DNA from 3 places in the Lapidilactobacillus salsurivasis genome. Region 2 is predicted to be linked to each of the others. Evidence: predicted binding sites of a transcription regulator. Region 2 holds the regulator's gene; each other region holds the start of a gene.
What was found. Region 2 encodes NrdR, which represses ribonucleotide reductase genes. Its sites were predicted from a motif close to ACACNATATATNGTGT; they were not measured.
Positions count from the first base shown of each region.

Region 1: the regulator NrdR is predicted to act here: its motif matches at 1,323-1,338, upstream of nrdD (anaerobic ribonucleoside-triphosphate reductase).
Region 3: the regulator NrdR is predicted to act here: its motif matches at 4,682-4,697, upstream of nrdH (glutaredoxin-like protein NrdH).

Region 1 covers NZ_BAAABI010000006.1:151,665-159,912, forward strand. Annotated here, with positions in the region: gene ACYVSB_RS08965 (heavy metal translocating P-type ATPase) at 1-280, shown strand, start outside; gene ACYVSB_RS08970 (hypothetical protein) at 774-1,082, shown strand; gene nrdD (anaerobic ribonucleoside-triphosphate reductase) at 1,567-3,780, shown strand; gene nrdG (anaerobic ribonucleoside-triphosphate reductase activating protein) at 3,777-4,379, shown strand; gene ACYVSB_RS08985 (hypothetical protein) at 4,633-4,812, shown strand; gene ACYVSB_RS08990 (hypothetical protein) at 5,356-5,637, shown strand; gene ACYVSB_RS08995 (hypothetical protein) at 5,612-5,734, shown strand; gene ACYVSB_RS09000 (hypothetical protein) at 5,880-6,095, shown strand; gene ACYVSB_RS09005 (response regulator transcription factor) at 6,287-6,961, shown strand; gene ACYVSB_RS09010 (sensor histidine kinase) at 6,972-8,045, shown strand; gene thiD (bifunctional hydroxymethylpyrimidine kinase/phosphomethylpyrimidine kinase) at 8,038-8,248, shown strand, end outside.
Region 2 covers NZ_BAAABI010000005.1:111,640-119,887, forward strand. Annotated here, with positions in the region: gene ACYVSB_RS07705 (Cof-type HAD-IIB family hydrolase) at 105-920, shown strand; gene ACYVSB_RS07710 (Cna B-type domain-containing protein) at 1,138-3,903, shown strand; gene ACYVSB_RS07715 (hypothetical protein) at 3,920-4,174, opposite strand; gene dnaI (primosomal protein DnaI) at 4,192-5,130, opposite strand; gene ACYVSB_RS07725 (replication initiation and membrane attachment family protein) at 5,117-6,583, opposite strand; gene nrdR (transcriptional regulator NrdR) at 6,564-7,079, opposite strand; gene coaE (dephospho-CoA kinase) at 7,377-8,003, opposite strand; gene mutM (DNA-formamidopyrimidine glycosylase) at 7,996-8,248, opposite strand, start outside.
Region 3 covers NZ_BAAABI010000011.1:52,415-60,662, reverse strand. Annotated here, with positions in the region: gene ACYVSB_RS11215 (LVIS_2131 family protein) at 1-234, opposite strand, end outside; gene ACYVSB_RS11210 (hypothetical protein) at 306-752, opposite strand; gene ACYVSB_RS11205 (hypothetical protein) at 818-1,096, shown strand; gene ACYVSB_RS11200 (LysR family transcriptional regulator) at 1,125-2,033, opposite strand; gene ACYVSB_RS11195 (aminotransferase-like domain-containing protein) at 2,152-3,363, shown strand; gene ACYVSB_RS11190 (hypothetical protein) at 3,360-3,608, opposite strand; gene ACYVSB_RS11185 (hypothetical protein) at 3,769-4,230, opposite strand; gene ACYVSB_RS11180 (hypothetical protein) at 4,286-4,564, shown strand; gene nrdH (glutaredoxin-like protein NrdH) at 4,827-5,066, shown strand; gene nrdI (class Ib ribonucleoside-diphosphate reductase assembly flavoprotein NrdI) at 5,067-5,450, shown strand; gene nrdE (class 1b ribonucleoside-diphosphate reductase subunit alpha) at 5,425-7,590, shown strand; gene ACYVSB_RS11160 (hypothetical protein) at 7,809-8,075, opposite strand; gene ACYVSB_RS11155 (hypothetical protein) at 8,178-8,248, opposite strand, start outside.

The DNA.
Region 1 (8,248 bases), on a different contig from region 2:
GGGGACTGATGTGGCCATTGATGCGGCTGATGTGATCTTGGTTCATAGTGATCCGGCGGATATTTTGAACTTCCTCAATCTGGCGCAAGCGACCAATCGGAAAATGATCGAAAACCTTTGGTGGGGTGCTGGTTACAACTTGATCGCGATTCCATTAGCGGCGGGCGTCTTGGCCCCGATCGGCTTCGTCTTGTCCCCGGCGATCGGCGCGATCATCATGTCCTTCTCCACTGTGATCGTGGCGTTGAACGCCATGTCCTTGCGGTTGAAGCGGGCCTAGTGGTGCGGGTCGTGAGGTGGAGCGGGCCTGGCATCGTGAAGCGGGGGCGGGGCTGTGGCCGGGCTACTGAGCGGCTTGCGCAGCCTGGTTGCTCGCACCGCGATGCGCCAATCAATGAGTAAGCTCCAATCATTCAGTTGCGCCAGCGACGAACTAGCTACGGGAGGTTTTCCGTAGCTTTTTTGTTTGCCGTCGTCGTCACAAACCTCGCGACCCTTGTTTTGGCAATGTTGAGCAAGCCTCGCCCCTTTTTTTTGAACCAACCCCGATAAAAAGCGGTCAATCGGCCGATATTTTTTGTGCATTTTTCCTAAAATCCCTTAAATAATTCAAAAAAGTCATTTTTATTTTGAAAAAGAGACTCACATGTCACATTGTGACTAGGGCGTTGTATATAATGCGGTTATAGGGGTATTTCAGGTCGATGCAGCACGAGGGCCAATCGAATCCGAAATCCCTACGGAAAAAATGGTGGATGAAGGGGTTTAGAATAATGAATAGTCAGGAACGAATTTTACGACTCTTTATTTTGTTGATGGGACGTAAGCAAATCTCTAAATCAGAGATGATTGCCGCAGAGGCTGGGCTGTACCAACAAACGGCGGGCGAAAATGATTTAGCGAATCGTAAGAAACGCTTCCAACGCGATATTCAAATTATTCGCGAAGTGTTGCAATCAACAGGGCATTATCGGCTTGAGGACAATCATCGCGGCGTTTATCGCTTAGTTGAGCTGGAAACGCCAGCAACGATCGATTTGGCTCAGAAAGAGTTAGCTGCGAAATTAGCAGTCATGGATTAGGTCTTTGGTTGTTCTACCCGCTAGTGTGATGCTGGCGGGTTTTTTGGTATTGATTCAAGGGGATGGACAAGGCGTGACTAATCGAACCTGAGATGAAATATATTTTTGGGGCGCGTTTTTGAATAAGATGCGACTTTTCTCATGGTTAAGATTCATGCAAAAACGATAGTCAGCACCGGAATTGACCGCGGGTACAGGGCAACTTTATCGAAGATTTATACATTTAGCACAATCGTTTTCCTACTATATCTTGTATATATACATCCTTGAGCCCCTACATATAGCTTGATTTAAATTCTAGTCAGGGTAAAATGGTGCTAGACAGCACCTTTCGTTTTTGAACTATCAGTAATGATAGGCGAGTTTTGAACGATCATTCATGCAAGGCAGCCGGCGATGGTGGAGAAATCGCGGTTGGCTGTGGAGTGAGTGCACTGGTGCCCAAGATAATGATTAAGTATTAATAGAGAGTGGAGCGATGGCAATGGACGAGTTGAAGACCCCGTTACAGACAAAATTACCAACGATCAATGTAATCAAGCGTGATGGTCGAATCATGCGCTTTGAACCGGAGAAGGTCGCCCAGGCGATCCAAAAAGCGGCGACGAAGACGGAACAGGCCGGCGAAGAAGTGTCCGATGTTGAGTTACAAACAGTTCTGGATGACGTGTTGGCGGAGATCACCGATCGGTTCAACACCAATGTTAAGATCTATGAGATCCAGAACATTGTGGAGCATACTTTGCTGGATCACCATCTCTATTCGATTGCGCAAGAATACATTGGTTACCGGACACAACGGGATTTTGCCCGCAGCCAAGCGACCGATATCAATTTTACGATCAAGAAGTTGCTGAACCGTGACGCGACCGTGGTCAACGAGAATGCCAATAAGGACAGCCAAGTGTTCAATACGCAGCGGGATTTGACGTCCGGCACCGTAGCCAAGGCGATCGGGTTGAAAATGTTGCCACCGCAAGTCGCCAATGCTCACCTCAAAGGGGAGATCCACTGGCATGATTTGGATTACCAACCATACAGCCCGATGACCAATTGTTGCTTGATCGATTTCAAGGAAATGTTGACTCACGGCTTTAAGATCGGCAACGCGGAAGTTGAACCACCGCACTCGATTCAAACGGCAACGGCGCAAATGGCCCAGATCATTGCCAATGTGGCCTCCAGTCAATATGGTGGCTGTTCAGCCGACCGGGTGGATGAATTATTGGCCCCGTTCGCGGAAAAGAACCTGATCAAGCACGAAGCCGAGGCCGCGGAATGGATCGATGAGCCAGAACGCCGCAAAGAATACGCGATCAAACGGACTAAGAAAGACATTTATGACGCGATGCAAGCCTTGGAATATGAAATCAACACCTTATATTCCTCCCAAGGACAAACGCCGTTCACCACGCTTGGTTTTGGTTTAGGGACGAGCTGGATCGAACGTGAGATCCAGAAGTCGATTTTACAAATTCGGATTCTCGGATTAGGTAAAGAACATCGGACCGCGATTTTCCCTAAGCTAGTCTTCGCTTTGAAGCGTGGTTTGAACTTGGAACCAACGGATCCCAATTATGATGTGAAACAATTGGCGATCGAATGCGCCACCAAACGGATGTATCCTGACGTGCTAAGCTACGACAAGATCGTTGAACTGACCGGCTCGTTCAAAGCGCCGATGGGTTGCCGCAGCTTTTTGCAAGGTTGGCAAGATCAAGAAGGTCGCGAAGTGAATTCTGGCCGCATGAATCTTGGCGTGGTTACTTTGAACTTGCCGCGGATCGCCTTGGAATCCAAAGGGGATCAGGCTAAATTCTGGACGATCTTGGAACAGCGGCTTCAAGTTTGCGAAGAGGCGTTGGTCTTCAAAGTCAATCGCGCGAAGCAGGCGCATCCTTATAACGCGCCAATTCTTTATCAATACGGCGCTTTCGGCCCACGTTTGCGCAAAGACCAATCTGTCGATGAATTGTTCAAGAATAGTCGCGCCACTGTTTCTTTAGGTTACATTGGGTTATATGAAGTTGGGACGGTCTTCTTCGGACCAACTTGGGAACATGATCCTGCCGCCAAAGCGTTCACGATCAAAGTCGTCAAGGCGTTGCACGATCATTGCGTCGATTGGGAGCAGGAATACGGCTATCACTTTAGCGTTTATTCCACACCATCAGAAAGCCTGACTGACCGGTTCTGCCGGCTTGATACCAAGAAGTTTGGTAAGATCAAGGACATTACCGACAAAGAGTACTACACCAATAGTTTCCACTATGACGTCCGCAAGAATCCCACACCGTTTGAAAAACTCGATTTTGAAAAAGATTATCCGAAATATTGCGCGGGTGGGTTCATTCATTATTGCGAGTATCCTAATCTGAAACAAAACCCCAAAGCGCTAGAGGCGGTTTGGAACTACGGTTATGATCGAATCGGCTATCTGGGAACCAACACGCCGATCGATCAGTGCTTCAAGTGTGGCTTCAAGGGCGAATTCGTCCCAACGGCCAAAGGATTCAAGTGCCCAGAATGTGGTAATTCCGATCCCGCCAGTTGTGATGTCGTTAAACGGACGTGCGGTTATTTAGGTAACCCGAACCAGCGGCCAATGGTCCACGGCCGCCACGAAGAAATTGTTTCACGGGTCAAACATTTAAGCTTCAGCAATAATCAGGTGGCCAATCAACAAAGAAATGGGTGATTTTTACGACAAAAGTAACTTGGCGTTCGCCGCGTCTCCCGAAAAATCCACAGCCTGGTGAATGGCAAGCAGCCCAACTGAGCCAGCAATATATCGCCGACTATAAGCCCTTTAATTTCGTTGATGGGGAAGGGGTGCGTTGCAGTTTATATGTTTCCGGCTGTCAATTCGCTTGTCCCGGTTGCTACAACGCCGCCGCGCAGAATTTCCATTACGGTCAACCCTACACCGATGAGCTACAAGAACGAATTTTGACGGATCTGGGTCAATCGTATGTTCAGGGGTTGACGCTCTTGGGGGGCGAGCCCTTCTTGAATACACAGGTCTGTTTGAAATTAGTTGACGCGATTCGCGCGCGTTTTGGGTCAACGAAAGATATCTGGTCCTGGACCGGGTATACTTGGGCAGAGTTGCAACAAGAAACGCCGGACAAATTGGAATTATTAAGTAAAATCGATATTCTGGTGGACGGTCGCTTTTTGGAGGCGGAAAAGGATCTGACCTTACAATTTCGTGGTAGTCGTAATCAACGGATCATCGACGTGCCGCGCTCCTTGGCCCAAGGCGATGTGGTGATTTGGGACAAATTGGTTAAGTGATCGGGCTTTAAAATGAAACGTCAGAACGAAATGGCAGAGTGAAACGTGACACCAATTCGAAGACAGCGTCTCAGCTTGTAGGTTGAACCCTATGCGGCTGGTGGTGGTGATTCGAGTTGGTGTTTTTTGTTTTGGGTTTTGTTTGAGTGGGACTACTCTTTCAGATTTTTCGCGTAATTGCAGGAGTGGTGGGTTTGGATGGGACGCAACCGGCTGGGACTGCTGTTGCGGACTGGAACGTGGTGGGCATCGTTTGAAGCAAATTCCAAAAGCGGGAATTGTCTTCAAATCGAGCCTTGTCCTAAGCGGCAAAGCCGCCAAGGACAATTTCACCACTGAGCCGCGCAGTCCCAGCCGGTTGCTAGGCAGAATCGAGCCTATCTGCAATCGAGGCGAAGAATTTGACGAAGTGGTTTGGCAAGCTAGAGGTTAAACAACTCCCTTTTTTAGGGTGGTACGGCAATGTCAACGGATTCTGAAAGTCTGGGATCGGTTCTTGAACCTGCGCTTAATTGCAGATGTGGTGGGTTTCGATGTGGACGCAACCGCCTCAGAACGTTTGTCGTGGCTGGAATGTGGTGGGCGCTGTTTTGAGCCAATCCGCCAAGGACAATTTCACCACTGAAACGTGTTCGCCGACCTAGCTTCTTCCGCTTAGCTACGCAACTATTCCGGAGGCACAAACCAGCCTCCAAAATAGTTGCTAGGCTAATGCTCAGAAGCTGACCAGGTCGGCTCTCACTCTAGATAGAGCCGCGCAGTCCCAGCCGGTTGCTGAACAGAATTGAGCCTATCTGTAATCGAGGCGAAGGATTTGACGAAGTGGTTTTGCAAGCTAGAGGTCAAACAATCACCCTTTTTTAGGGTGGTACGGCAATACCAACTGATCTGGATTAGGTAGTCGGGATATTTTGCATAGTCTGAACATCTCTACTTGTTTTCTTAACAATCTACTGGTGGAAACCGACAGATTCAATTGATTCGCCAAGATTATGCCCGAGTTCATCAGACAGACTGGTATGGTGTCACCAATTTAAAGCTGATGACCACTAACCATGGTCGTCAACTGCGTGGATCCTCATCAATTAGCGATAGCTTGCGGAGTGGCGTGAGTGCTCAAACGGCTGTTATAACGTTGAGCGGCTGGAGCGGAGAAATTCGGGGTGAGATCGCCGTGAAATTGTCCTTGGCGGCTCTGCCGCCTAGGACAAGGCTCAGCTTTGAGATTTTCGGTGCCCTTCCGAAAAGCTCAAAGTGACGCCCACAGCGAGCTCACCCCGAATTTCGCAGCGCAAGCTGCGGTCAAACAAATGACCATTTTGGGTGGTACGACAACACCAACGAATTCGGTTTAAGATACCGATATACTTTGCATAGGCCGAACAATTTCTCCTGCTTTCTTAACAATCATTGGGTGGAACCCGACCGAATTAGCCAATTCATCAAGATCATGTCCTAGTTCATCAGACAGACTGCGCTGGTGTCACCAATTTAAAGCTGATGACCACTAACCATGGTCGTCAACTGCGCGGTTCCCCATCAATTGGCGATAGCTTGCCGAGTGGCGTGAGTGCTCAAACGGCTGTTATAACGTTGAGCGGCTGGAGCGGAGAAATTCGGGGTGAGATCGCCGTGAAATTGTCCTTGGCGGCTCTGCCGCCTAGGACAAGGCTCAGCTTTGAGATTTTCGGTGCCCTTCCGAAAAGCTCAAAGTGACGCCCACAGCGAGCTCACCCCGAATTTCGCAGCGCAAGCTGCGGCCTTCATCGCGGACATCATTCAAACAAGTTCTCTCAACAATTAACGCCAAAAAAAGTCGGCGCAAACACTTTCCCAGTCGTCTCTGTATTGTATTTTTTCAGAAAAACCAGTAACATGAAGGCAGACCTTTTCAGCGGAGGATACAGATGTTTAAAATCATGATTATTGAAGATGACGCGACGATCGCCCAATTGATCGCCGAGAATCTTGAGAAATGGGATTTGAAGGCGTACATCATTCAGGACTTCAATCAAGTCATGCCCGAATTTACGGCGGCCAAACCTGATTTAGTCCTAATGGATATCAATTTGCCGGTTTTTGATGGCTTTCATTGGAATCAAAAGATCCGCGAAGTTTCGCAGATCCCGATCATTTTCATTTCGTCGCGCAACACCAACATGGACATGGTGATGGCGATGAATATGGGCGCCGACGATTTTGTCAATAAGCCCTTTTCGATGGAAGTCCTGTTGGCCAAGATCAATGCCTTGCTGCGGCGGACCTATGATTATCAAGATTCGAACGCGAATTTCTTGGAACATAATGGGCTGAAATTGAATTTGCAAAACGGCGATGCCCAGATCAAGGGGCAGACGATCAATCTTTCTAAAAATGAATATAAATTGTTGCAGTTCATGATGCGCCAACATGGCAAGATCATTTCGCGGGATCGGTTGTTGCGCGAGCTTTGGGATGATGAACGGTTCGTTGATGACAATACCTTGACGGTCAATGTGAACCGGTTGCGCCGGAAGATCGAAAAGGCGGGCATCGAAGACTATATCGTGACGAAGGTCGGGCAAGGGTACCTGATCCCTTGAGGTGGGAAAAATGACTTTTTGGAAATTTACGCGGGATCATTTCTTGCAGATCATTTTCTGGTTGCTGGGATTGTTGCTGTTTAATTTGGTGATCTGGCTCGATCCGTCAAATTCGATCGCGTTGGTCAATCTGCTTTATTTGGATCTGCTGTTGGTGATTTTTCTGGCGGTCTTTCTCTTTGTTTTATTTTGGAGTCGGCGTAGTTGGTACCGCCAAGTCGATGACCGGATCACCGATGCCGATAATATTTTGAATCAACCACTGATCAATCCCCAGCGCTGTGACGAACGACAAATCGCTCGTTATTCCGAAGTTTTATTGGAGACCCATCAACAGGTATTGAACAGTTTGGTCAATGAACAGGCGGATCAACGGGAATTTATCGATAGTTGGGTCCACGATATCAAAGTTCCGCTGGCGGCGTTGCGGTTGGTGGGCGATAGTTTGGAAGATGAGATCGGCGAACAGAAATATGATCAATTGGTCGAGGAAATCGACCGAATGAACCATTATGTTGAGGAAGTCTTGTATTATTCCCGGCTGAGTCATTTCGCGAATGATTATTTGATCCAAGAATATTCGCTGAAGGCGATCATCAATCCCGTCGTCCGCGATAATATGAATTATTTTATCCACAAAAAAATCCGTCTTGAACGAAAAAACTTGGATTATACAGTCTTGACCGATCAAAAATGGCTTAGTTTCATTATTCAGCAGATCATTGCCAATAGTTTGAAATATACGCCGCCAGCAGGCGAAATCACGATCGCGGTGGTTTCGGATCGCCGCGGTCTGGACTTGCAGATCACCGATACTGGCGTGGGGATCCCGGAAGCGGATCTGTCGCGGATCTTTGACAAGGGTTTTACCGGTGCCAATGGCCGCCACGCTGACACCCACGCCACCGGACTAGGGTTGTACTTGGCGCAGAAATTAGCGCAGAAGTTGGGACATCAGATCAGCGTATGCTCAACGGTCGGCGTGGGCACGACCTTGACGATCCACTTTCCGTTATTGAGTTATTATAATAGTCCTGATAGTCAAACTAGTTTTCTAGATAAAGAGGGGGAGTACGATGACTAATGAACAGATCCAAGTCGTGACCATCGCCGGCAATGATTCAGACGGCAGCGCCGGGATGCCGGCCGATTTGCATAGTTTTTTCATGCGTCATGTTTATGGCATGGGGATCCTGACGGCGGCGGTTTCGGGGAATTCCTACGGGATCGAAGCGGCCCAAGTTATGCCGGCGGAATTCATCGCCCAACAATTCGCGACTTTAGCCA
Region 2 (8,248 bases):
TCAAAAACAGCCTCACCTCAACCGTGAGCGGGGCGCCAGGAATTAATGGCCCGATTGACCAACGGAATTTCAACTTAAGTAAAGGAATAGAGAGGAGTTTTCAAATGAACATCAAATTAGTAGCAATCGATATCGATGACACGCTGTTGAACAGTGCTGGTCAGATCCTCCCCAACACGATCGCGGCCGTGCGTCAAGCACAAGCCAAGGGAGTCAAAATTGTCCTGTGTACCGGACGACCACTGGCCGGCACGCGTCATTTCCTCGACGAGCTTGGCTTGAGCGGCGATGATGAATATGTGGTCACCTTCAACGGCGCCGCGATTGAAACGGTCGCTGGTCGAGTTTTAGCGCGCCATTTAGTCGCCAACCAACATTATCGCGCACTCACCGCCTTCGCTCAAGATCACCAAGTGCCTTTCAACGTGCTTGATGAAGACGGCATTATTTACACGGCCAACCACGATGTGAGTTGGGTCACCGTTGTGCAGGCCTGGGAAAATCACGCCGGACTCTTGATTCGGCAACCTGATGACTTGCCGACTGACTTTTCGATTGCCAAAGGCCTGTTTGTTGGTGAGCCAGAACAGTTGGATCAAATCGAGGCAGCGGTTCGCCAGCGCTTTGCCCCAGAACTTTACGTTGTTCGCGCTGGTCGAAATTTCCTAGAATTGATGAATCCGATTGTCAATAAAGGGCACGCGATCACTGAATTAGCGCGGTTACTGAAGCTCCCTACCGGCGCGATCGTGGCGATCGGTGACGAACAAAACGACTTGGCCATGTTTGCCGCGGCCGGAACAGCGGTGGCGATGGCCAATGGCGCGGAAAGTGTCAAAGCGCAAGCTGATTTTGTCACGACCAGCAACGACCAGGATGGCATCGCCCACGCCTTTCAAAAATTCGGTCTCATCGATTAGTGCCATTCAAGTTCGTTACGGCCCCTTCTTGGTACCTAACCGACCCAATCAAGGGAGACAACTAACGCTGTCAGCGCTGCTGACAGCGTTTTTAATTCCAATAACTTTCACAAACGACTTTTATTTTTTCAATTGTGAGCTATAATTTAATTGTTATAGCAGTTCGGTTAAGGGGCAAATCAACCGAATAAATTATTGATGGAGTGAGGGTGTGTTTATGTTCAAGAAAATTTGGCAACGAACTGGGCGAATCATCGCCTTGACTATTTTAACCACGGCCACGCTATGTGGAAGTGGCGGTCTGGGCAGTGGGTTGGCGGCACAGGCGGCCGTCAATGATGATGTTCCCAATGGCGGCAGTTTCTACGCCGATGTGCCCGAGGCTAAGACAGCCCCCTTAAAGGCAGCGCAGTTCTTTCATATTTTTTCCAACGAGGCGATCACTGGCGCGCACACCAACGGCAATATCGCCACGGACGAGCTGTTCAGCGAAACCAACTTCGGCACCAATGTGATCGATGGTAGCTTGGTTAAGGATATTTACTACTTCCAGGATGTGCACAAAATCAGTTCTTCGGCATTCGTCAGTTCGGATATGGCGCGCAACAAAGCTGTTTTTGGCGAGGATACTGAGATTGAATTGGCCAGCGCCAGCGATCAGAATGCGATTTCGGTCAATCAGAACAAACTAGACCATTTACAAGAAGATGAGGTTTACCAAGATAAAGATCAACAGCAATATCTGAATATAAAAACAGAATTGGCAGATGATCTGATTCGATCTAACACTTGGGGACAGGCGCAAAATTCCACGGATGTTCATTATGACAACAGCAACGAGAATAATCGCGTCATCACCATCACCCCTAGCGTTAATGATGAGCAGATTGTATTGACCAAGAAGGATCAAGCCGGGCGACCACTGGCCAAGGCGGTTTTCAGTCTTTATCGTAACGGTGCCACCAAGCCACAGGTCACCGGGCTGACCACCGATGAGAATGGCCAGATTCGAGTCAGCGTTGCCCAAGCTGGGCTTTACTATTTCATTGAAACACAGGCGCCGGCTGGTTACGAATTGGATCCCGATCGCCATTTTGTCGCAGTCGATCCCAGCAACAGTGGCAGTCAGGCATACCACTTTTATAACTTGAACGCCAGTGAACTGGAGCTGGATCGTCCATTAACGGTCAAGGGGTTATCACGCACTGGCGGCCCCCTAGTGATCAATGTTCATGTGGGGAATCAGGCGACTTTGGACATTCGGTCCCAGATTAAATTAGTCATTGACGGCGCCGACCGGCTCAATCATGAAACCGAAGACTTCAGTGATGCCAAAATTCTCTGGAATTTCGTAGACGCCAATGGCACAAAGATTGGTGTGCAAGCCCCATTCCAAGGGACCATGCTCGCGCCACAAGCCGAGATCACTGCTCATCAGAATATTGATGGCAGTCTGATTGCTGATCTCGTCAATGTCAAATCCGGCGAGACGCACCGCTGGGATTTTCAAGGGGATGCTTCGACGAACACGCCGGCAACGGTCACCGTTGTCAATGAGGTGCAGGATAATGATCCTGATCAAATCAATGTCAGTGGAAACAAGGTCTGGGAGGATCAAAATGATCAAGATGGTTTGCGCCCAACCTATCTGACCGTTTTCCTCTGGCGTCAACATCAGAACGGTGTCAAGGAACTGGTCACCCAGAAAATCGTGACCGCAAGTGGCGCTTGGCATTATGAATTCGCCGATCTGCCAACCCACGATCAACAGGGTCGCCCCTGGATCTATTCCGTCTCCGAAGAGAAAATTCCTGGCTACACGACGACCGTTTGTGATGATGACCTGATCAATCAGCACACTCCAGCAGTAACTGCCATTGAAATCAAGAAAATTTGGGACGATGCCGCCAATTCATCTCAGCGGCCCAACGCGATTACTGCCCATCTCTGGCGTCATGGCAACAACGGCATTGAGAAGGTCGCCGACTTCGAATTGACAGCAACCAATCATTGGCAAAAACAATTCAATGACCTGCCTAAATATGACCAAGGCATCAAGATCCATTATTTTGTGACTGAAGATGACCTTGCTGATTACAGCACTGAGATCAACGGTTTCAACTTGACCAACCACTTAGATTTGAACGACCCGGACACGACCAACGTGTTTGGGGCGAAGGTTTGGCATGATCAAGATAACATTTACGGCAACCGGCCAAACAATATCACCGTGACCTTGGAACGGGCTTGGGAAACAGGTGCGGACGGTGAACCAGTTTGGCAATTTGTCGCCAGCAAAGTTGTCGACGCACAGACCAACTGGGAATATTTCTTTAACGATTTACCAAAATTCTCCGAGAACGGGCAAGAAATCAACTATCGCGTCACTGAGGCAACCCCCGATGGTTATACGGTTACCCAAGACGGCCATAACCTGATCAACACTGCCGATCCTGAACTTGGCGAGCAAGGTACTGCGTTCATCAACTTGCGCCTTCGTAAATTTTGGAATGACCAGCAAAATCAAACCGGTCAACGCCCCACCAGCATCAAGGTCCAACTTTATGCGAACGACCAGGCTCTTGGCGCTCCTAAAACACTTAGCGCCAATCAAAATTGGGTCGGCTTGTGGCTAGCGTTGCCGAAATATAATGAGCAAGGAAAGGAAATCAATTATACAGTCAAAGAAGTTGTGCCAAAGGGTTACAGCGCGAGCTATGACCAACTGCCACTAACGGAGGATGGCCAATTGCAAGAAATCAATTTGATTGACACCTTGAACGCCACCACCAAGCCCAAACAACCGGGTCAAAGCGCCGCTCAGAAAGAAACGAAAGATCAGTCCACGTCAAAAAATCAAAATCGCTTACCGCAAAATGACGAGCACTCAACCAACTTCATGGCAGTTCTCGGTGGTACCTGCTTGATTCTGACACTAGCCGGTCTTAGTTTGGACGCCTTGAAACATCGCCGCCGGAACTGATCACAGCTAGACAACTTTAGTTCCCAGGTGCGGCTAAGTTCCACCCAACCGCCGCACCTACGCCGCTGCTGCCAGCAAAAATACCGTCACCAGCAAACAGCGGCAAACGGCAAATAGCGAACGGCTCTCCAGCCAAATCAATGACTGGAGGGCCGTTCGCTATTTTCCGATGGAATCTTGGCACCCAGAAATAGGCGGCTGAAAGATTCGGCCTTAATTTCTGGTGCAATTTATTGTTTAAAGCACTTGATTCAAGTTTCTGATCAAGCAACTCTCCTCGCAATCCGACTAAGGCGCGATGCCACCGGTTTGTCGCAAATTGGGCCCTTGCATCGGTAACTCGACCGCTAAGAAGCGAATCCGCTCCATCAACCGTTTGGCTTTGAGTACGTCCGTCTTTTGCCGCGTGTCCGCCAGGAATGTTTCCAGCTCGGCCATCGCTAAGTTCGAGGTGAAGCAGGTGGTCAACCGTTCTTGCATCCGGTACTGCAAAATAACGCCCAACACCTCATCACGAACCCACGGTCCATTACTATCCGCACCAATATCATCCAGAATCAAGACTGGCGCGCTTTGGATTTTTTGGATCTGCGGCCAAACTTGACCTTCACCGATTGCCTGCTTGATTTGGGTGGCAAAAGTCGGGAAATGAACCAAAGTTGTGGCGATACCTTGTTTGGCCAACTCATTGGCCACCGCTCCCATTAAGTAGGTTTTGCCGATCCCGAAAGGACCGGTCAAATACAAACCTTTGGCAAAGGGATGCGGCCCTGGCTGACTCAACTCCTGTAACATCCGCAGCGCCGCGTTGATTGCATCCTTGCGCCCAGCCGATTGCTGGTAGGTCATCAGATCGGCGGCGCGCAGATCATGGGGCAAGTTGACCATCGTGACCCGCTCCCGCCGTGCTTGAGCCGAACGGGCCGCCGCCAACTGCGCCGTTGGTCGATAGGCGACTTCAATCAACCCGTTATTGAGCAACAAATACGGCTCATAACCCGCCTGGGATAAGGCACTATTGGGATCTTGATTGGTTTTCACCTGGTAAAACTCATAGATTGCCGAAGCCGATTTTTCTAATTCTGCTGTGGTGATGACTGCCTGATGAGCGCTTAAGAAGGCCTGCACATCAGGATCGTGCAAGGCCGTGGTCATCAAAGCTTGATAGCTCTGATCCAACTTCTTCTCTTTCAAAAACTTATCCAAATATTCATTAAGACTGTGCATGTTCGTCACCTCGCTGTTGCCGCTTTTGTTTGAGCCATGCTAAATTCTGTTGAAGCTGATCATCTACTGGTCCAGTTGGCGCCTTGGTCGCGCTATCGGGAACCGCCTTTGCCGGCGCCGCCGCGTCACCATCACGCAACCAGCTTGGCACAACCCCTTGACTCTTTGCCGAGCGACGTTGGTTTGATTTCGTTGGCGCCGTGCCATCTTGCCGTTGATGATAATACGTCAGTCCAGCCTCAGGGGTGGTGATTTTCTGCGCCACCCAGTCCTGAGCGATCCGATCCAGTGGCGCCACAGTCACGGTTGGGTTCTCCTGTAAGCAAACCCAAACCAATAAATTCAAGGTATCCGCAGAGAAAATATGCCGCTGTTGCAGTGTCTTTAAATTGAACTTCTCCCGATTACCCACATAGAGTTTCGACCCCAATTGCTTCTTGACCCACCGAGTAAAAGGCAACAGACTTAACGACTTGGCCGCTTGCAGCAGATCTTGATCCGCCTGACTAAACGCTTGCGCCCGCGCTGCAGGCGCGACCACCGCAGTTGACGGCGGTGTGGTCACCGCCGTACCGGTTGTGGGTGTGGCCGTGGTCGACGGTTCTTCAGGGTTGAGTTGATCATAAAGGGTCAGCGCCCGCTCCTCCAAAACTCGGAAATCGATCTGATTAGTGGCCTGATCCAAGCTCTTACTGATCAGACGAGCAATATCCGTCAAACTAAACTCATAAAATTCATGCAACCCAAAAATCTCACTTTGATGATCCATGATCTCATTTCGCTTGATCTGTTTTTGCCCCACTAAGGCAATCAAGGTCTCCCAGTCAAACGTCGCCAACTGCGCCGGACTGATCTCACTGATCATTTGCGTTGGCCCCTTGACGCGCAACGCTTGCACCCCTTGACGCACTTCCTCTGGTGGTGTTAATAAGGCGCTACTAGGCAAATTAAACACGTCCAAAAAACCCGCCGTGGTTTCTTGCGACTTGGATAAGTCAACTTGCGGTAAGGCGAAGGCGGCGACCAAGCTCATGTAGCGTTTTCGGGACACTTTTTCTAGTAGAAAAGTTGCGAGGATCTCTTCGTGGAAGAAGTCTGCAGGCGCTAATGGTGGGTATAAGAAATAAAGGGCATAATCCCCGATTTGATCGGTCGTTTGAAAACTGCGGACCAAACCGACTGCCTCCAGTTGGCGCCGCGCCTGCATGAATTCCTGTGGATTGATCCCCATTAATTCCAGTAATGTGAAATGAGACGACCGCCGTGAGCGCAACGCCTGATCGTCAACTTGGGCCCAAAGCGCCTGGTAGAGTGTAAAGGCGTTGGGATTCAGTAACGGCTGATACAGCTGGGCCAGCACCCGTTGATCGAGATCCGTTAGAATCCCCCCGCGAACCAAGAAATAGCCACTGGCTGGATCAAGTTGGATTGGCTCAACCATTACTATGGTCATCTCCCTGACCTGCTTGGCCCGCGTCGTGCTTCAGCGAACGGTTCTCCTTGGCAATCAGTTCCTGGACCTCTTGCATGAAAACATTCATGTCTTTAAATTGCCGATAAACACTGGCAAAGCGAATATAGGCCACATCGTCGAGCTTGGCCAAATATTTCATGACCAATTCGCCAATATCCTCCGAGTGAATCTCACCTTCGCCACTTTGACGAATATCTCGCTCGACCTTGTCCACCACGGCGGTCATTTGATCCATGGAAATGGGCCGCTTCTCAGCCGCACGAACCAGTCCGCGCATGATCTTCTCTCGGTTGAATTCCTCCCGAGTGCCATTCTTCTTGATAACCAGTAATGGTGTTTGTTCGATCCGTTCAAAAGTTGTAAACCGATAGCCGCAATTTTCGCATTCCCGGCGGCGACGAATCGCGCGTCCTTCATCAGCTGGTCGACTATCAACGACCTTCAGGGAATTGTGATGGCAACGTGGACATTGCATAATTTGACACCTCTTTAATAATTTCGTTAACCTTGACCGCAGAGGTTTCAGTTCCCCCGACTAAATCAAGCGCATTTGCTATGCTTTATATTATACCTTAAACCCGCGGTGAAACCAATTTCCATCCCGGGATTTCACTTGCTGACAGGCGGCTGTTTGCCTCACCAACGCCGCGGACCAGCAAAAAAATCTCGAACGGCCCCAAGACCATTCAAGATTGATTGTCGCATATTATTAGGCAGAGCAGGCCAACTTGCTAGCGCCCAAGTCGGCTCAGAATTAGACTTGCGCTTAATCTTAGGAGCGTAACCACGACTGAAACGCGGCGCTACGGATAAAACGCTGAAAGTTGGCGGTCAGAGTAGCCAAGTCATGGCTAGTATCCAAGATGAAATCCGCGGCAGCTAGCCGCTGAGTGCGCCCGATTTGCGCGGCAAGCCGGGCTTGGGCCGCCGCCTTAGTGAGACCGTCACGCTTTTGCACCCGTGCCAATTGCAGCGCCTCGGGCAGATCCGCCACCAGAATGCCATCACAAAGCGTTTGATAATTCTCCTCGATCAATAAAGGAATCTCTGCCACCACTAACGGCGCGCTGCTGTCTCGGCCACGCGCGATCGCCGCCATAATCGCGGTGCGGATCAGCGGTTGCGTCAGTTGATTCAACTGCGCCAGCGCTTGGGGATCACTGAAAACCAATTGGCCTAATTTGGCCCGATCCAAACTGCCATCCGCCCGCAAATATGCCGGACCAAATTGGGCTTGAACTGCCGCTAAGCCTGGTGAATCAGGCGCCAGGATTTCGTGTGCGATTTGATCAGCATCCACCAAGTAAGCGCCCCAGTTGACGAAGCAAGTCGCGACCGCCGATTTCCCGGAAGCAATCCCTCCGGTAATTCCCAAAACTTTCGTGCCTAGCTCAGCCATCAAGCACAACCCCCTGGGGGAGTGGCTGGCACTGCGGACAGAAATGCGTGCCTCGACCACCGACTTTGACTTTCTTGATCGGAGTTTGACACCGCGGGCACGGATCATCTTCATGACCATAAACGTGGAGCGCGAACTGAAAATGACCTTGATGGCCATTAGCGTCAACATAGCTGCGAATACTCGTGCCACCAGCGGTTACCGCTTGTTTCAATTCCGCGATAATCTGATCGTGCAGCGTCTGC
Region 3 (8,248 bases), on a different contig from region 2:
CTGTTCGCTAACATCGACCCGATTGAACAAGGTTTGGTACGCCATGAAAACAAAGCCCGCCGCAAACACGACGACCAGCAACATATCTTTGCCAAAAACAGGCCAGCTGAATGTCTTCCGGTTCATCACGATCATGCGAATGTGGCGATGGCGGATGTTTTGAATTATTACGATGAGATAGACCAATAATAGCAACCATGCACCAATACCGATCAAATTCCAACCTGAATTCATTTTCAATACCTCCCAAAAGCATCTATCTAAAATTATAACTTATTCTCTCGGTCCCTGCACGGAAACAAAGGTCATTCCTGCGAAATTTTCTGGAAACGCGAACTTTTCGCGTTGGCTGGATGAAAGTAGTCTGGCCGCAGCTTGCGCTGCGAAATTCGGGGTGAGCTCGCTGTGGGCGTCACTTTGAGCTTCGCAAAAACCGCGAATCTCAAAGCTGAGCCTTGACCTAAGCGGTAAACCGCTAAGGTCAATTTCACGGCGATCTCACCCCGAATTTCTCCGCTCCAGCCGCTCAACGTTATAGCAGACGTTTGAGCACTCACGCCGACTGGCAAGCTATCGCCAATTGATGGGGAACCACGCAATTGACGACCGTGGTTAGTGATTACAATTTTTAAATTGATGACACCAGCACAGTCCGTCTGATGAACTGAGGCAAGTTCTTGATGAATCGGCTGAATCGGTCTGTTTCGCCAAGAATTGTTAAGGAAACAAGTAGAGATGTTCTGACTACTCAAAGTGTCCCAATCTTCTACCCCAAATCAGTTGGCATTGCCGTACCACCTCAAAAGAGGGCGATTGTTTGACCTATCGCTTGCCAAAGCACTACGTCAAATCCTTCGCTTCGATGGCAGATAGGCTCAATTCTGCCGAGCAACCGCCTCAGGACGTGTGGCTCAGCGGTGAGATTATTCTTAGCGATTTATCGCTTAGAATAAGGCTCGATTTGAAGACAAGCCGCTGGGCTTGCGGATTGGCTTCAAACGATGCCCACCGCGTTCCAGCCACGACAAACGTCCTGAGGCGGTTGCGTCACCACCTAACCCTACCAAACCCGCAATCAAGCGAAAATAAAAAATAGGAGCCCAGTCCAACTCAATCGCCCACCCCTAAGCCCGGGGCGCGTTACCCAGATAACGCTGATCATACACTTCCGCCAAATGATGACGGATCGTCTCGATCATCAGCCGCGTCGATGGTGTTTTGGCCTGGACCTTGTTGCTAATCATGCAGATTGTCCGATAAAACGGTTGGTCGAAGGGATAGATATGGACGCGGCCGGTCAATTTTTGTAAGGCTAGTTCGGGCAAAATGCCGAGACCCAAGTCGCTTTCTACCATGGAAAGAATCGATTGATCGTCGATCGAATAGGAAATCGAGCTGGTGGTCACGTCGTAACGATCCAGGGCTTTTTTCGTATCGCCATCGTAATCGATCTGTTGCAAAATAAAATGGCGGCTACCAATGTCATTCAAGGTGACACTCTCCCGATTGGCGGGGACGAAGTTGGTGGGGGTGACGCAGCGGATCGGATCGGCCAACAGTGGCTCAACGATCAAATCGTCATCCACTGGCAGTGTGGAAAAACCTAGATCCACGCGGCCTTGGCGGACCATTTTTTCGATTTGGGTGAAGGTGCCTTGAATAATGCTGATCTCAATGCTGGGAAACTGCTGACGAAACGCCTGGATCACTGGTGGCAACCAGTTGATGCAGACACTGCTGAAGGCGCCGATCCGGATCGAGCCGGCATTCAAGCCTTGGATATTGGCGGCCACTTGCTTCAACTGCGCCTCCATATTCAGGATTGCTTGAACCAGCGGATAAATCGCCTGGCCGTCGCTGGTCAGCTCGACTCCGGTTCGGCGCCGAATAAATAGAGGAAAGCCAAGCTCGGTCTCGAATTGATTGATCGAATGGCTGATGGCGCTAGGCGTCACATGCAGGGCCTGCGCCGCTTGATTGAAGGTTTGACAAGCCACGACTTTCGCGAAAACTTCGTATTGAAAAATTGCCATCACTTTTTGCTCCTTTTAGCGTGAAAAACATTCACTATAAATTCAAGTAGTTGAAATTTACTATTGTCTAAAAATAGTTTACCATACTGTTGAACCAAAAATAAGGGAGGTCATCAAAATGAAATCATTTGCAACTCGGACCACATTGACCAGCAACACAGGTGTCGAAGACCTCATTCCCGACTTTGACGCTCAGCTGATTTCTTTTGCCGGGGGATTACCTGATCCCAAACTTTTTCCTAAAAAAGAATTAGCGCTCAGCAGCCAACGCGTGCTGTTAGACGGTACAGAGAATCCATTACAATACCACAACGCCAAAGGCTATTACCCACTGCGCAAATTGATCGCCACCGCCTTGGCTCAAGAAGGCGCCGCCGAAGATCCGCACCACATTCTGCTGACCCAAGGCGCGCAACAAGGCTTGGACTTGGTCGCGAAATTATTCCTGAATCCCCACGACCGCATTGCCGTTGAGGCCCCCACCTATGTTGGCGCCTTGGCCGCTTTCGCCGCTTACGAGCCCACCTACTTAGAATTGCCCATGTCTCCCGATGGCTTAGACCTGGACTTATTAGAGCGAGCTTTGAAGCAAACCACGATCAAATTTCTCTACACCGTCCCTAATTTCCAAAATCCTACTGGCTTCGTCATGTCCTTGACCAAACGCCAACGCCTGGTCCAATTGGCGCAAAATTATGATTTCTATATTTTGGAAGACGACCCCTACAAACATCTGCGCTACTCCGGTGCTGACCTCCCTTCACTACGGTCGTTGGATCACAGTGGTCACGTCATCAGTCTGGGCAGCTTTTCGAAAATCCTAGCGCCTGGCCTGCGCTTAGGCTGGCTCGTCGCCGATGATCCTATCTACACCCAGATCCGGCTTTTGAAAGATGGCGCCGATTTAGAATCACCGGCGCTGATCCAACAGATTGTCGCTGATTACTTGGTCAATAACGACTTCAGCGCTCATTTGCAACAAGTCCAAGCCGATTATCAACAACGGCGCGACTGGATGCTGAGCGCGCTTGAAGCCAATCTGCCTGCTGGTTGGCAAACCTCGCAACCCAATGGTGGTTTCTTCCTTTGGGTCACCGGTCCGGAAAATGTTGATCTCAATCAGTTGTTGCGGACAGAAATCGGGCCGCAAGATCACATTCTCTACGTGCCTTCGACCAATCTCTACGCCAGCAAAAACGTCAACAACGGCGCGCGGCTCAGCTATGCCGGCGCCTCTCACACTCAGATCGACATGGGGATCAAGGTCCTCTGCGACGCCTTTCGCGCACAAAATTCACAGTGCGGAACACAACGGGTTGCAACCAATTAGGCGCAGATTTTTAAAAGTAGGTTGGCCGCAGCTTGCGCTGCGAAATTCGGGGTGAGCTCGCTGTGGGCGCTGTTTTGAGCCAATCCGCAAAGACCGCGGCTTGTCTCAAAATCAGGCCTTGGTCTAAGTGGCAAAGCCACTAAGACCAATTTCACGGCGATCTCACCCCGAATTTCTCCGCTCCAGCCGCTCAACGTTATAGCAGCCGTTTGAGCACTCACGCCGACTGGGCAAGCTATTGTCAATTGGTGAGGACCCACGCAATTAACGACCGTGGTTAGCGGTTACCAGCTTTAAATGGGCGACACCAGCGCAGTCTGTTTGATGAGCAGAGCTAGTTCTCGGTGAATCAACTGAATTGATCGGTTTTCAACCAAGAATTGTCTAGGGAACAGGTAACGCTGTTCAACCGATGCAAACTGTACCGACCAACCAATCCAAATCCGTTGGCATTGCCGTACCACTCACCAAAAGCAGGTTGGCCGCAGCTTGCACTGCGAAATTCGGGGTGAGCTCGCTGTGGGCACTGTTTTGAGCCAATCCGCAAAGTGCGCGGCTTGTCTCAAAATCAGGCCTTGGTCTAAGTGGCACAGCCACTAAGACCAATTTCACGGCGATCTCACCCCGAATTTCTCCGCTCCAGCCGCTCAACGTTTTAACAGACGTTTGAGCACTCACGCCAACGGGCAAGCTGTTGCCAATTGATGGGGAGCCACGCAAATGACGGCCGGGGTTAGTGATTACAATTTTTAAATTGGCGACACCAGCGCAGTCTGCTTGATGAACTAGGACATGATCTTGATGAAGCCGTACCACCAAAAAAGTGTGATGGCCTTGACCACCACACTTGCAAAACCACTTCGTCAAATGCGTTGCTTCGATTGCAGATAGGCGCAATTCTGCCTAGCAACCGCCTCAGGACGTGTGGCTCAGCGGTGAGATTATTCTTAGCGATTTATCGCTTAGAATAAGGCCTGATTTTGAGACAAGCCGCGGTTTTTGCGGATTGGCTCAAAACAGTGCCCACCGCGTTCCAGCCACGACAAACGTCCTGAGGCGGTTGCGTCCCCATCCAAACCCACTAGACCTGCAATCAAGTGCAAGTTCAAAACCAAATCACACCAACCTATCTAATAATATGCAACGCCACGGCATAAATTCCCACAAAAAATGTAACACGATTTTAACTTGTATCAGGTAAGTCTTGAATCCAGCGGGTTCGAGACTTTTTTGTGACGCCGGTCCGCGCGGTAAAAAGTGGGACGGTTGGCGACAATCGTGGCTTTACACAATAATTTGTATACGAAAATTTGTTCGAGCACAATATGTTGTGTATTTTTGCTGGCGTCGGTATAATCAAAATCATCAACTTACGCAGTTTTGACCACTCTCGACAATTAGTCCGCTCGGCGAAAAATCGTGTCGCGGCCACTGCGTTGCAAAATTATTGGGAGGTTTTACCGATGAACAAGCAAAAAATTATCTTATATACCCGTGATGGCTGTATGCAGTGCAAAATGACCAAGCGTTATTTAAGCGAGCATCAAGTCGCCTTTCAGGAAATCAACATCAGCGAGAATCCAGCGTCAGCCGCTTATTTGCGAGAAAAGGGCTTTGCCAGTGTGCCGTTGGTTTTCCGTCAGGATCAAGACGCGCCGATCGTTGGTTTTCGTCCAGAAGCTTTACAGAAGTTGGTCGGTTAGATGGCGCTGGCTTTCTATTCGATCACCGGGCAGACGCGGCGGTTCCTGGCCAAAACGGGGCTGGACGCTTACGAGATCACCGATGCTGACCCCTACCACGCGATGAACACGCCCTATTTGTTGGTGGTGCCGACCTATGATGACGAAATGTTGGAACCGGTGATCGAATTTCTCGGCTACCAAAATAACGCCCGTGATCTGCAAGGCGTGGCTGGCGGCGGCAACCGCAATTTCAACGAGCTGTATATCCACAACGCTAAAGATATCGCCCGCGGCTTAGACGTGCCCGTGGTTTTCGACTTCGAATTCAACGGGACCGCTGCTGACGTGGCCCAATTCCAAAAGGTGGTGCGCCAATTTGAGTCTCAAAAGTCTCGATCTTAATGAAATCACGTACTTCAAGTTAAATAACGAATTGAATCGGCCGGTTGACGGTCAGATTCCTTTGGGCAAGGACCAGGCGGCCTTACAAGCTTTTCTCACAGAGAACGTGGCGCCGAACACGCGGAAATTCGCCACGATCAATGAGAAGATCCAGTGGTTGTTGGCTCATGATTTTCTCGAGCCCGCGTTTATCGCCAAGTATTCCCCTGCCTTCATTGACCAGCTGGCGACTTACTTGAGCGACCAACATTTCACCTTCAAGTCATTCATGGCGGCCTATAAGTTTTACAATCAGTATGCGTTGAAAACCGATGACGGCAACTTTTACTTAGAAAATTTCGAAGATAGGGTTCTTTTTAATGCCCTTTATTTCGCGGATGGCGATGAAGCGTTGGCGCAGCAATTGGCTGACGAAATGATCCACCAACGTTATCAGCCGGCAACGCCAAGTTTCCTCAACGCTGGGCGTCAACGTCGCGGCGAGTTCGTCTCCTGCTTCTTGATCCAGATCACGGACGACATGAACAGCATTGGTCGCGGCGTCAACAGCGCCTTGCAGTTGTCCCGGATCGGCGGCGGCGTGGGAATCACTCTGTCCAACTTGCGCGAAGCCGGCGCGCCGATCAAAGGAATCCAAGGCGCATCTAGCGGGGTTTTGCCGGTGATGAAGTTGCTGGAGGACAGTTTCAGTTACAGCAACCAATTGGGCCAACGTCAAGGCGCCGGCGCCGTGTACTTGAATGTTTTCCACCCGGACATCATTGCCTTTCTTTCCGCTAAGAAAGAGAACGCCGATGAGAAGGTCCGCGTCAAAACGCTGTCGTTGGGCGTGATCGTTCCCGATAAATATTACGAACTGGTGCGCGCCGACGCGAAAATGGCGCTGTTCAGCCCTTATGACGTGGAGCGCGTTTACGGCCAGCCCTTCTCCTACGTGGACATTAGCGCCGAATATGAGCGGATGGTCGCCAACCCTGAGATTCGCAAATATTATTTGCAGGCCCGGGAATTGGAAAATGAGATCAGCAAATTGCAGCAAGAGTCTGGCTATCCTTATATCCTCAACATCGACACCGCCAATCGCAGCAATCCCATCCCAGGGCGGATCGTGATGAGCAATCTTTGTTCCGAGATCCTCCAAGTCCAAACCCCAGCGCAATTGAACGACGCCCAAGATTTTGTCAAAATGGGCACCGATGTGAGTTGCAATCTCGGTTCCACGAATATTTTGAACTTAATGGCCAGCCCTGACTTTGGCCGTTCAGTCAACGCCATGGTCCGCGCGCTGACCTTTGTTTCCGACACGTCGAACATCACCGCCGTCCCGACCATCGCGTACGGCAACCAGCGCAGCCACGCCATCGGTCTTGGCGCCATGGGCCTGCACACCTTCCTGGCCAAAAATCAGATTGAATATGGCTCACCAGAAGCCCTAGAATTCACCAGCACTTATTTCATGTTGCTCAATTATTGGACCCTGGTCGCCAGCAACGACCTGGCCCGCGAACGCCAAGAAACCTTCGCTGATTTCGCGGACTCCGCCTACGCGGATGGCTCCTACTTTGACCAATATCGCCAACAAGATTGGGGTCCTCAAACGGCCAAGGTCCAGGATCTGTTCAAGCATATTTTCATTCCGGGACCCGCTGACTGGGCTGAACTCCAAGCTAAAGTCCAGCAAGACGGCCTTTACAACCAAAACCGCCTCGCCGTCGCGCCGACCGGTTCGATTTCTTACATCAACGACACCAGCGCCAGTTTACATCCAATCACCCGCCTGATCGAAGAACGGACCGAGAAGAAAAACGGCAAGCTGTATTTTCCCGCGCCTCTGCTGGATAATCAGACTTTACCTTACTACAAGTCGGCCTACGACACCGATATGCGCAAGGTGATCGACACTTACGCGGCGGCACAAGTCCACGTGGATCAAGGTATGAGCCTGACTTTGTTCCTGCGGGCGACGATTCCCGCCGGTCTCTACGAATGGAAAAACGAGCCGGAACAAACGACCCGCGATCTGAGTATTTTGCGAAACTACGCCTTTTATCGCGGCATCAAATCGTTGTATTATGTCCGCACGTTTACCGACAACGCGCAAGAAGTCGGCAGTAACGACTGCGAAAGCTGTATTATCTAATAGCTTGACTAAAAGGTAGGTTGGCCGCGGCTTGCGCTGCGCGTGGCGTTGGTGGTGGGCAGGGCTCCAGGTCGGGCTGGGGGTGGTGGAACGCGGCGGGCACGATTTTGAGCTTTTCGGAAACCCGCCGAAAATCTCAAAACTCGGCCTTATTGTAGGCGATAAATCGCCAACAATAATATCGCGGCTGACTCACCCCCAGCCCGACCTTCCGCCAACTAGTAAACAGCCCACCAACGCCACGCTCCGCTCCAGCCGCTCAACGTTATAACAATCGTTTGAGCACTCACGCCATATGCCAAGCTATTGCCAATTGATGTGGAGCCACGTAAATGACGGCCGTGGATATTGGTTACAAGCTTTAAATTGGTGACACCAGTACAATCTATCAGATGAACAAGCCTAGTTATCAGTGAATCAACTGAATCGATTGGTTTCCACCCAAGGATTGTTAAGGCGCGGGTAAAGCTTTTCAAACATTGCAAGCTGTGCCAACCAACTAATCCAAATCCGTTGGCATTGCCGTACCACCCCAAAAGTGGGCAATTGTTTGCCCTCTTACTTGCAAAAGCACTTCGTCAAATCTTTCACTTTGCTAGGCAGATAGGCTCAATGCTGCCCAGCAACCGGCTGGGACTGCGCGGCTCAGTGGTGAAAT